DNA from 4 places in the Oceanisphaera sp. genome. Region 4 is predicted to be linked to each of the others. Evidence: predicted binding sites of a transcription regulator. Region 4 holds the regulator's gene; each other region holds the start of a gene.
What was found. The regulator LexA, encoded in region 4, represses DNA repair genes until DNA is damaged. The targets are predictions, from matches to a motif close to ANCTGTNTNNNNANACAGNT.

Region 1 (3,144 bases), on a different contig from region 4:
TGGCTTTGAACTTTTCTTTATCTGCTGACGATATTCGCACCCTTTTTTCTGATGCTATGTCACAGATGTATCAGCAAGAAGTTCCCCAATACGCCACCCTAGTACAACTGGTAGAAGAGATAAATCAGCACACACTGCACACCGAGCCTGACATAGCCGCTCAGGTCGCACTTAATAATGAGCAAGACAGATTACACCTAGAGCGCCATGGGGCGATTAGAGTGGGCACGGCGGAAGAGTTAAATATGCTGGGCCGTATGTTTGCCTTAATGGGCATGTACCCTGTGGGCTATTACGACTTATCCTCGGCGGGGGTGCCGGTGCATTCCACCGCCTTTCGCCCCATAGATGAGAATTCACTGCAAAAAAATCCGTTTCGTATTTTCACCTCACTCCTCAGACTCGATCTTATAGAAGACAGCGAACTCAGAGAGCAGGCACAAAGCCTGTTAGCGAAGCGAGATATTTTTACTGCAAAAGCGCGCTTACTGCTCAGTCAGGCCGAGTCTGTAGGCCATTTAAGCACAGCGCAAGCCCATCAATTTGTGAGTGAAATACTTGAGACGTTTCGTTGGCAACAGCACGCAAGTGTGTCTTTAGCCACCTATCAGCAGTTCAATACAGTACACCCGCTGCTGGCAGATGTGGTTTGCTTTAATGGCCCTCATATCAACCACCTAACACCCAGAACCCTAGATATAGACGCGGTACAACAAAAAATGCCCGCTTATGGCATGACACCTAAAACCATTATTGAAGGCCCTCCCCGTCGACGCTGCCCGATTCTATTGCGCCAAACCAGTTTTAAAGCATTAGAAGAGCCAGTGCTGTTTGTGGGGGAAGATACCAAGAAAACTCAGGCCCAGCCGGGCACTCACAGTGCACGTTTTGGCGAGGTAGAACAAAGAGGCATGGCATTAACGCCTAAGGGGCGAGTGCTGTATGATGAATTACTCAGTCGTGCTCGTCACACCTTGGCCGCGGCTGAACAAAATAATCATAAGCACCAAGCGCAACTCACCGATATTTTTGCAGAGTTTCCCGATGATGAGCTCAGTTTGCGTACCCAACAACTGGGCTACTTTCGCTATCAAGTCACCCAAGCTGGGCAAGAACAAGCAGGCAGCTTAAGTGCAAGTGACTCGTTAGCCTCGCTCATAGACCAAGGTTGGGTAAGGGCTACCCCAATTATTTATGAAGACTTTTTACCTGTGAGTGCTGCGGGCATTTTTCAATCTAATTTAGGAGACCAACCGCAGCGTCAATACCAACAAAGCGCCAGTCAAGCCGCCTTTGAACACGCCTTGGGTTGCCCAGTATTAGATGAATGTGACTTGTACGCCAAACAACAGCAAGACTCCATTGATGAAGTCTATCGCGTATTATGTGGTCACAATTAAGTGCTTATAACGGCATTGCTTAGGCTATGGCAGTGACCTTATCGCCACCATCAGCCACGGTCGCTGCTTGCTCAGTGCTCGTGGCATTACCATTAGCCGACGCCGCTTTATTGGCTTTTTTCACTGGTTTCTTTTTCGGCCCGCTTAACAATGCCTGATTTTTTGCTAAATACAGTGCTAATGATTCGCGATCATGCTCATTTAAACTAATAGGCGCATCCGCTAATACCTCATCTAGATGTTCGGCTAAATCAAGCAGACGATCATAGGCGTCAGCTTCTTTTTTATTAGTAAATGTCATTTTCTCGATTCCGTTTCTTACTACAAGATACTGTATTTCAACTGCCATAACCCACCCCTTTCATGTATATACATACAGTATTATTATTTGACCTTGGTTGCAAGCACGACAGACCCAAGAAGCCTTGTTACAGCAAACACTAAATGTCTCTATTTCAGCATGCATCGTTTATACTCTGTCACCAAGTACAAGGATTGAGTGCTTAGTTGTACGCTAAAGGAGACAAGCTTTACCTATAGGAAACCTTTGCACCATGCCATCTTCTCCCCAAGCAGCAACCAACGCCACACTGCCATTAATTATTTTATTAGGCGCTGTGTCGGGCTTAACTCCTCTGGCCATTGATATGTACCTGCCCGCAATGCCAGCCATTGCCGACACACTAGGGACTAACTCACACCGAGTGCAGGCAACCCTTGCCGCATACACAGGCGGCTTTGCATTGGGTCAATTACTGTTTGGCCCTTTATCAGACGCCAAAGGCCGACGCCCCGTATTATTAGGGGGCATGCTGGTATTTGCTATCGCCGCCATGCTGTGTGCCATGGCTACCAGCGTAGAAAGCCTCACTTGGCTACGCGGCGCACAGGGCTTTGCCGGCGCAGCCTCGGCCGTGGTAGTGCAAGCCTTAGTACGTGATCTATTTAATCGAGAAAACTTTGCGCGCACCATGGCCTACATCACACTGGTGATGACGCTGGCACCATTAATTGCCCCCATGCTGGGTGGGCACTTAGCCCACTGGTTTGGGTGGCGGTCTATTTTTTGGGTGCTGACGGGCATCACGGTACTGGTTGCCATCTTTAGCAGCCTTAAATTACCCGAAACCCTGCCCTTAGCTCGACGCCAACCTTTGCATTTAGCCTCTATATTGCGCAGTTATGTTCGCCTGCTCTGTAGCCCTATAGCATTAGGCTATATGTTATGTGGCGCCTTTTCCTTTGCGGGTATGTTTGCCTTTTTAACCGGCGCTTCTTTTATTTATATCGATATTTATGGAGTGTCTGCTCAACATACTGGCTATTTATTTGGCCTTAATGTGATAAGCCTGATGCTTTTTACCACCCTTAATGGGCGCTGGGTACGCCGCTTAGGCTCACGCACTATGCTGCGCTTGGCTCTAAGCTTGCAATTATTAGCCGGCTTACTAATGCCGCTCGGCCCTTTACTTGGCCTAGGCCTTTGGTCTGTGGTGGTGCCCATTATGATGTATGTCGGGGTCATTTCCACCATAGGCAGTAATAGCATGGCAAGCTTACTCAACAACTTACCCAATTTAGCCGGTACTGCCTCTTCACTCGCCGGCACCTTGCGCTTTGGCACTGCGGCACTGGCAGCAGCTTTTGTGTCGGCACTGCCAGACACCTCGCCTTTATATATGCTGAGCACCATGAGTGGTTGCGCCCTCTTATCTGCCCTCGTCTACTGGCTGCTCTGTGATAA
Region 2 (3,144 bases), on a different contig from region 4:
AAAATGGATAATGCCCGCCGCCCACATCATGATAAGGGTGCTGTTTATTAATGATACGATTAAAAGTGAATGCCACATCGTTGGCGGTAAACATGCGACTGGGGCTAAACCAAGGCGTATTATGAAATGACACCGCTTTTCGTAACGTAAAACGATAGCGGAGTCCTTGGTCATCTTTTTGCCACTGAGTGGCCAGTGCTGGCATCAGCTGCTGGCTTTGAGGGTTACGTTTTAGCAGACGGTTATAAAGCTGATGTGCGGTGGCATCTAAGGTTTCACTCGACATCACCAACTGTGGGTTAAAACTTACAGGGGCGTTACTAATACAATATAATAAGCTTTTTTGTGCCAGTTGCTGGCGATGACTGTCGTTATCGCCGCCACATCCTGCCAATAACAGACTGCTAAACAGCCCTAAAAGCCACACCCGCATTGTTTGATCCTAGAATTGTAGCTGCCCTGTAGGCAAAAAGAGGAGCCATAGTGTATAAGGCCGCAATACAGACGGTCACTTATATTGGCCTGCATATTCTGATAAGGGCGCTAATGTAATCACATTAACGGCCCGTCTATCAAGCAGAACTAGACTAACATCTTCTTTTAGCTCTCGCTCCTGTAACGCGCTTATGGTGACATTTAGCGTATAAGCTTAAGGCCAAGCTTAGTTGAGTTGATAAGGCTGCCATGAGGCATGCTTTAACGCCGAGTCAATCCGCAATCTACTAACTGGCTGTGATTCCTTTAATGTGCACTGTGCGTTAGCGATAAGATCACCGTACTTCCAACACACCACCACCGCAATGCTGGCACACTGTATGGCTTGTAACACCAGCTGGCGAGGCGCTTGCTGAGCATCAATAACGCGGGCGGGGTTGATGCCAGCACTTAGCAATGCTGCTCGCGATAATCGTTCTGGGGCATTGGCTATTAGGATCCAACCGCTATTTTGTTGACTAATGTTGGCCAAGTTAGCCAATAGGCGAGCTTGGGGCACGCCTCCCCAGTGGCTAATACGGGGGGCAATGCGATGCGGTTGGGCCGCGGTATACATAAAAGGCGCACCTTGTAATAGGGGTTGCCAGTGTATGGTTGAACAAAGGGTCTGATCTGCACATTGCAGAGAATGCAAAGAAGTAGCCATAGGTGATCCAAACTCCTGCGTGTCACTGTATGGGTATACAGTATTGATCATGCCGAGAGAGATCAAGCAAAATACTGGATAAATTTACAGCTCTTCTTGGTTGGCTCCACTTTATTGATCAGCTAATAGCGTAATACGACCGCTTTATTGTTAACCTAGTGTTAATGTAACTGAAGAAATAGCACTGCTAGCAGGAGGCTAATATGGATAAATTGCTACTAGAAGAAATGGACCGCCATATAGTGCTGAGCATTTTAAATGAGAAGCTGCGTTTAGAGTGTGATCACCTCACTACACTGATATCACGGTACGAACTGGACAAACATTGGCTAACTCAAAGCATGGCGCACATCGGGTATCGTTACGACGCCACCAGTAATCAGTTTAAACCTTGCGCTTAAGCCTAAAGGGCATTACTTGTAAATAGGATGGTTATGGAAGCAGACTTTTGGCTGAAGCGCTGGCAAAGCGCGCGCATTGGTTTTCATCGTGAGCAGATTAATAGCCAATTAAAAGAACACTGGCCCACCCTTAATGTGCCTGCCAAGAGCCCAGTGTTAGTACCATTGTGCGGTAAGAGCAACGACATGCACTGGCTGGCGGCACAGGATCATACAGTAGTGGGAATTGAGCTCTCACCCCTTGCAGTATGCGATTTTTTTGCCGACAGCCCGCTTACTCCACAGCAAGAAGCGCTTGGCCCTTATCAAGGTTGGCACACGCCGCACATTAGCCTATATCAAGGGGATTTTTTTAAAGCAGAGCAGCTTAATGTCACTTTTAATGCCGCCTACGACCGAGCCGCTCTTATTGCGCTGCCTGCTGCAATGCGACCTCAATACGTAGCACAGTTAGCCACGCTATTAGAGCCCGGGGCCGTGGTGTTAATGATTACTGTACATTATGCCCCCGACACACAACAGGGCCCGCCATTTTCGGTGTCAGAGTCAGCGGTAATAGAGTTGTTTGAGCCTTATTTCACCATAGAAACTCGCCCGACAGTGTCAGAGGGAGCAACCCATCCCAGAGTCGCCAGCGGCGAACTCGATTTTTTTGATGAGCTATGCTTTGTGCTAGTGAGAAAAGAGAGCGATGAATAATAGTTCCCCGAAGGGGCAAAAAGACAGCCGTACGTTATCCGCTGTACGCCGTACGTAAAAGCCAAACATGAAGTTAAAGCTGTCAGCCATCAGCCATCAGCCATCAGCCGTAAGCGATCAGCTAAAAAATGGATTGCCACGCTACGCTCGCAAAGACCACATAAAAACAGAAGTGACGTGTTAGCTTTAACGTAAGGCGTATAACGTGAAACGTACCGCTCCCCGAAGGGGTACAGACAAACCCTCTTAGTTGGGCTGCGAATATAGCGTTAAATGTTCACTGCCCCTTTAGATTAAATATATTCCACTGTAAAATAACTATTCAGCAAGCTCGTTGTTTGTTAGTGATTTATTCACTTTGCAATGGGCTTTATGCAAATGATGTTCTTGATTTGCATAACTCAGCATCTTTTAACTTTATTTATTCAAGCTATGCCAAGCAGAGCTTGGTGGAGTACTCATGGAAAAAACACAGGCGAAGCAGGCTAAAGCCAGCAAACGTAACCTACTGATGTTTGTGCTGCCCTCATTATTGGGCATTTTTTTGTTTATGACCCCGGTTAGCTATCAAGGCGATCTCACCATTATGATTGCCGTGTTGGCCAAGAGCCTGCAAGGGGCACTGGCAGAGGTGCTGCCCCTCATAGTGACTCTGATCATTTGTCTATCGGCCGTGCTGTCTTTGTGGATCACCCTGTTTAAGCCCATGGCGATCCTTAAACACCCATTTTTAAACACGCTTTTTAACGTGAGCTTTGTTTGGCTGATTAGCCGCTTATTAGGTGCCGTGTTTGTACTGCTGGTGTATGCCCAAGTGGGGCCTGAGGTGTTATACAGTGCTGACACCGGCGGTTTAGTGTTGAACGATCTCTTACCCGTGTTGTTTGCGGTGTTTATTTTTGC
Region 3 (3,144 bases), on a different contig from region 4:
TATGAAGGCTATGGCCCTGCAGGCACCGCGATTATGGTGGAGTGCATGACCGACAACCGCAACCGTACTGTGGCTGAAGTGCGCCATGCGTTTGCGAAAAACGGCGGTAACTTAGGCACCGATGGCTCTGTGGCGTATTTGTTTGAGAAAAAAGGCGTGATCAGCTACCAAGGGCTTGATGAAGAAACCCTGATGGATGCGGCGTTAGAAGCAGGTGCAGATGACGTAGAAGTACATGACGATGGCGCCATTGATGTGTACACCCAGTGGGAAGAGTTTGGCGCAGTTAAAGATGCGCTAGATGCCGCAGGCCTTGAGTCGGTGAATGCCGAAGTGACTATGATCCCCTCGACCAATGCGCCATTGGATGAAGACACAGCACCTAAGTTTATGAAGCTTATCGATATGCTAGAAGATGCAGACGATGTGCAAGAGGTGTATCACAACGCCGATATCTCTGACGAACTGGCGGAATCGCTGTAAAGCCATAAGCTGAAGCCTAACACTAAGCGGGAAGCTAGAAGCTTAAAGCTAGACAGAGGTTGCTAGCTTTTAAGATTCAGTTTCTCGCTTTTCGCTTCCAGCTTAAAGCTTATAGCTTTGACTTATGGCCATTATATTAGGGATTGACCCAGGCTCTCGCATTACCGGTTATGGCGTGGTTCGCCAAGCGGGTAGTAAAATGACCTACCTAGGATCGGGCTGCATTCGCATGACCGATACTGAACTTGCCCCCAGACTTAAGAAAATATACGACGGCGTTAGTGAGATCATCTTACAGTTTCAGCCCGATTTATTTGCCATAGAACAAGTTTTTATGGCCAAAAACCCCGACTCTGCCCTTAAACTTGGCCAAGCCCGTGGAGCGGCTATTGTGGCCGCTGCCAATGCTGGGCTTGAGGTGGCTGAGTATTCGGCCCGCCAAATTAAACAAGCCGTGGTTGGGCAGGGCGGTGCACAAAAGTCACAGGTACAGCACATGGTGGTGCGCATGCTAAACCTACCCGGCACGCCTCAAGAAGACGCCGCCGACGGCCTAGCAGTGGCCTTGTGCCACGGCCATACCTACCAAAGTTTAATCAGCATGGCAGGGCAAGTGCGCGGCACAGTAAGAGGAAGAATGCGGTAAATTACAGCTTTACGCCATACGCTGTAAGCCATACGTCATACGCATTACGTCATACGTTTAGAGCAAACTGCGGTGTTTACTTTTAGCTTACGGCGTACCGCGTAAGGCTTAGGGCGGTATCTTAAGTCGTCATCCTGATGAACATCAGGATCTCGCGTTAGGTTGTCGTGCCTAAGAATGAGATACCGGGGCAAGCCCGGTAAGACGGCTTAAACACAAAGCCTACAAAAGAAAGTGTTTATTTTTAGCTTACGGCGTACAGCGTAAGGCGTATGGCTGTATTGAACTGGATATTCATCCAGTTGTTTATTACTATTGGCGTATTCGCTTGTGGGTTAGGAGACGTGCCGTGATTGGTCAGTTAAAAGGGGTGATTTGCGAAAAGCAGGCACCGGAAATTTTAGTAGATATTAATGGCGTTGGCTATGAAGTGACCCTGCCGATGAGCTGCTTTTATGAACTGCCCAATGTGGGAGAGACGGTCACCGTACTCACTCATTTTGTGGTGCGTGAAGACGCGCAATTATTATTTGGCTTTAATACCAAAACCGAGCGGGCACTGTTTCGGGAACTCATTAAAACCAACGGCGTGGGCCCTAAGCTCGCGCTGGGTATTTTGTCAGGCATGACCGCCGAGCAATTTATTTATAATGTGGATCAAGGTGATATTACTGCACTAGTGAAGCTGCCGGGTGTGGGTAAAAAAACCGCCGAACGTTTGATTATTGAAATGCGTGATCGTCTGAAAAACTTTGGCGGCTACGATCTCTTTAATCCAGTCCCCGATGCGGTAGCCAACGCCGGCCAAATAGAGGGTGCTAAGGGTGAGGCGGTCGCGGCCTTGCAAGCCTTGGGTTATAAAGCGAATCAGGCCGAGCAGATGATTAAAAAGTCGGCCAAACCCGGATTAGATGCAGAGCAGTTGATCCGCGAAGCACTTAAAAGCATGGTGTAATTGATGATAGAAGCGGACCGTTTTATTAATCCTGAGCCTCAGCAAGCAGAAGAGGTGATTGATCGCGCGATTCGCCCGAAGGCATTGGCGGAGTATCGTGGCCAAGATCATGTGCGCGGGCAAATGGAAATATTTATTGAAGCGGCGCGTCGTCGTGAAGAGGCGCTCGATCATTTATTGATCTTTGGTCCTCCGGGCTTAGGTAAAACGACGCTGGCTAATATTGTGGCCTTTGAAATGGGGGTGAGCATTAAAACCACCTCGGGCCCAGTGTTAGAAAAAGCCGGTGACTTGGCCGCCATGCTGACTAACTTAGAAGCGGGTGATGTGTTATTTATTGATGAAATACACCGCCTTAGCCCAGTAGTAGAAGAAATTTTATATCCGGCAATGGAAGATTATCAGCTGGATATTATGATTGGCGAAGGCCCTGCTGCGCGTTCCATTAAATTAGAATTACCGCCGTTTACCTTAGTGGGCGCCACCACCCGCGCTGGTTCATTAACCTCACCGCTACGGGATCGTTTTGGTATAGTACAACGGCTGGAGTTTTACCAAGTCTCAGATTTAGCACACATTATTAGTCGCAGTGCAGAAAAGCTTGGCTTAATAATTGATGATGATGGTGCCTATGAAATGGCGCGTCGTGCCCGTGGTACGCCTCGTATTGCTAACCGCTTGTTGCGCCGAGTACGAGACTTTGCCGAAGTAAAAGGCAGTGGCGATATTAATGCCGAGATAGCCAGCCAAGCGCTAGATATGTTGGATGTTGATAAGCAAGGTTTCGACTACATGGACCGCAAACTGCTAATGGCATTGTTAGATAAGTTTATGGGTGGCCCTGTGGGGCTAGATAACTTAGCCGCCGCCATTGGTGAAGAAAAAGAAACCATTGAAGATGTGATTGAACCCTATTTGATTCAACAAGGTTTTTTACAACGCACCCCGCGTGGACGTATGGCAACCCCGCGTGCGTATACACATTTTGGTTTTGAGTTACCGCAAGGGCGACTAACAGCGCCTTAAGGGCAATGCTGAATTTTTAATGTTGAGTGTTGAA
Region 4 (3,144 bases):
ACGCTCGGGGTAGATTGGTACAAAAGCTGCTCTTTACCGCCCAAAGCAGTACCTACAATATTGAATCTGGCTACCAGCGGGCGACTATGCTGGCGAAGTTGTCTACCAGCTCGGGGCCATTAACCAAGGGCATTTCACTGGCTTCGTCAAAGTCGGGTCTAAAGGAGGCATGCAATTGCCCTTTAGGATTCACCAAGGCAATGGAAGCCGAATGGTCAACCAAATAGTTGGTGGCCTCGCGATCGAAAATACCGTAAATAAGCCCTAACTGCTGTACGGCAGGCATTAACTGTTCATGGTCTGCGGTAACGGCAATAAAGTGCGGATTAAAATATTCGGTATAGGTTTTTAAGCGCTTGGGCGTATCGCGGGCAGGATCGGCAGACACAAATATAACCTGCATATTATCGGTAATGGCGGTGAGTTCAGGGTACACCCGCGCTAAGTCCGATAAGGTAGTAGGGCAAATGTCAGGGCAAAAGGTATAGCCCACAAACACTAAACTCCATTTATCTTTAAAGTGTTGCTCGGTAAAAGGCTGCTCGTTAGCATCCATTAGCGTAAAGCCCTCTAGCCCTTGAGGCTCGGCATATACTACCACCGCATCGGTTAAGTTATTCTTTTTATCTGAATACCACAAACCACCACTTATTGAGCCCACCACTACTAAGGTAATGGCCAAGCCCCAAATCCATTTGCTTGTCTTTGTCATTTTTACCCCGTCTCTCGCTCATCTTAAGGTTAGCCACTATCTGCTGTGCGCTATGTTAGCGTCATAGCATTGTAGAGTGCTTTATGCAGAAGGTCTAAACTTACCGCGGCTCTGCTGGTGGCCCCCCAATATTGGGCAATTAGGGCTAAGCCGCAAAATAACAGCCGTAACTACAGAGCCCTTAACTGGAGTGAGCTTTAAAAATCGGCGTTGCGGATAACCCCCACAGCCAGTCCTTCAATAATCAGCTCTTGATGGCGCAAATCGACTTCAATAGGCGATAGCTCTTCGTTTTCTGGTAACAAGCTTACCTTGCTGCCATTGCGCTGAAAGCGTTTTACCGTTACTTCATCTTCAAGCCGGGCAATCACCACTTGGCCATTACGCACGTCTTGGGTTTTGTGTACCGCCAATAAGTCACCGTCCATAATGCCAATGTTTTTCATACTCATGCCCTGCACTCGCAACAAAAAGTCGGCCGCGGGGTGAAACAGGCTAGGGTCGAGCTGATAGTGACTTTCTATATGTTGCTGAGCCAATATCGGCTCGCCGGCAGCAACACGGCCAATAAGGGGTAACCCCTCTTCTGCTAACACTTCTTCTTCAACTAGCCGAATACCGCGAGAGGTACCCGGCATAATGGTGATCATGCCCTTTTTAGCCAAGGCTTTTAAGTGCTCTTCAGCAGCATTCGCCGACTTAAAACCAAGAGTACGAGCAATTTCGGCTCGGGTAGGGGGCATACCGGTTTGTTGGATATGGTCTTTAACAATGTCCAACACCTGAGATTGACGCGGAGTAAGGGCTTTCATAATACACCTGTTTTTTTATACAGCTAACTGCCAGTATATCCAGTAAAATCAGCAGAGCAAGTACAAAATATGACGTTAAGGGAGTCAAGACAGCAGAGGTCGGATCTGATAATCTTGCCGTCGCATTAATATTGGGGTTTTAGCTGTATGATTTTTGGTTCTGCTTTCGCTCGCCGCCTGCTGCGGCCCATCATTTCTGTGTTAGTTAATCATAAAAGCATAAAAGTTTGCCCGTCGACCCTGTGGCAGAGCTGGCGATAGATCTTGAACAACCCATAGTTTATGTCTTAAAAACCGCCTCTATATCAGACTTACTTACCTTAGAGCTGTGCTGTGCCAAATTAGCACTACCCAGCCCCTTTTCGCCCTTAATCATTAACCACACCGCACAACCTAGGGTCATTTGCTTAGATAAGCCGGCCAGCCTAGCGCGTCGCACCCGCAGCGCAACCCCTTATTTAGCCGAGTTTAATCAGTTATTAAACGCCCAACAGCACAGTACAACGCCCATTCAGCTGGTGCCAGTGAGCTTATTTTGGGGTCGAGCCCCCGGGCGCGAAGGCGACGCTGCTTCGTCACTCAGTATTACGCGCAGCCGCTCACCTAACGCTTTACGCAAAGCGTTAATTGTGCTGCTAAAAGGCCGAGAAAACCGGGTGCGCTTTAGTGCCCCGTTATTATTACCTGAGCTTACAGAGCGCTCGGCGACCGACCCTAAGCTTGCCCATAAACTAGCACGCATTGCCCGTATTCACTTTAGCCGCCAACGCCTAGCAGCCACAGGCCCTAAGCTGCCTAATAGAGAATTATTACTCACACAATTACTGCAAACCCATGGCGTAATACAGGCGATTGCCGAACATAGCGAGCAGCAACAGCAAGATATTGCCCTGTCGCGGCGCAAAGCACAGGCCTATATGAATGAAATTGCCTCTAACTTCTCTTACCCACTGATCCGTTTTGGCGATCGACTGTTGGGCTGGCTATGGCACAAGTTATATCGTGGCTTGTCGGTGACCGGTGCCGAGCGCGTGCGCCAGCTGGCACAAGATGGCCACGAGTTAGTGTACCTACCTTGCCATCGCAGTCACATGGACTATTTATTGCTGTCGTACGTGATTTATCATCAAGGTATGGTACCGCCGCATATTGCGGCGGGTATTAACTTAAACTTTTTCCCGGCAGGTCCGCTCTTTCGCCGCGGTGGCGCTTTCTTTATTCGCCGCACCTTTAAAGACAACAAGCTATACGCCACAGTGTTTCGTGAATACCTCAACTTATTATTTCAACGAGGTTACGCAGTAGAGTACTTTGCCGAAGGAGGACGCTCACGCTCAGGACGTTTGCTACCGGCCAAGCCCGGCATGCTGTCTATGACCCTAGAAGCGGCCATGCACCACAACACACGCCCCATTACGCTGATCCCAGTGTATTTAGGTTATGAGCATGTGATGGAAGTGGCCAGTTATCATAAAGAGCTGCAAGGGGGCAGTAAGCAAAAAGAAAACGCTTGGCAGCTATTCGGCATTGTTCGTAAGTTACGTAATTTTGGCCGAGGCTTTGTTAACTTTGGCGAGCCCCTCCCCTTAGCCGATTGGCTCAGCAGCAAAGCCGACGCCA

Region 1: a site for LexA is predicted at 1,762-1,781, ahead of ACTHY5_RS03025 (YebG family protein). Genes of this name have one in related genera too.
Region 2: a site for LexA is predicted at 1,214-1,233, ahead of ACTHY5_RS07190 (DUF4250 domain-containing protein). Genes of this name have one in related genera too.
Region 3: a site for LexA is predicted at 1,414-1,433, ahead of ruvA (Holliday junction branch migration protein RuvA). Genes of this name have one in related genera too.

Annotation. Positions count from the first base shown of each region.
Region 1 covers NZ_JBQDEX010000017.1:23,071-26,214, forward strand. The annotation lists gene hglS (2-oxoadipate dioxygenase/decarboxylase HglS) at 1-1,400, shown strand, start outside; gene ACTHY5_RS03025 (YebG family protein) at 1,420-1,749, opposite strand; gene ACTHY5_RS03030 (Bcr/CflA family multidrug efflux MFS transporter) at 1,955-3,144, shown strand, end outside.
Region 2 covers NZ_JBQDEX010000061.1:6,709-9,852, reverse strand. The annotation lists gene ACTHY5_RS07200 (ABC transporter substrate-binding protein) at 1-433, opposite strand, end outside; gene ACTHY5_RS07195 (hypothetical protein) at 662-1,141, opposite strand; gene ACTHY5_RS07190 (DUF4250 domain-containing protein) at 1,345-1,542, shown strand; gene ACTHY5_RS07185 (thiopurine S-methyltransferase) at 1,576-2,241, shown strand; gene ACTHY5_RS07180 (YjiH family protein) at 2,702-3,144, shown strand, end outside.
Region 3 covers NZ_JBQDEX010000077.1:4,304-7,447, forward strand. The annotation lists gene ACTHY5_RS08150 (YebC/PmpR family DNA-binding transcriptional regulator) at 1-483, shown strand, start outside; gene ruvC (crossover junction endodeoxyribonuclease RuvC) at 608-1,129, shown strand; gene ruvA (Holliday junction branch migration protein RuvA) at 1,479-2,084, shown strand; gene ruvB (Holliday junction branch migration DNA helicase RuvB) at 2,088-3,110, shown strand.
Region 4 covers NZ_JBQDEX010000035.1:27-3,170, forward strand. The annotation lists gene ACTHY5_RS05015 (SCO family protein) at 71-712, opposite strand; gene lexA (transcriptional repressor LexA) at 910-1,524, opposite strand; gene plsB (glycerol-3-phosphate 1-O-acyltransferase PlsB) at 1,752-3,144, shown strand, end outside.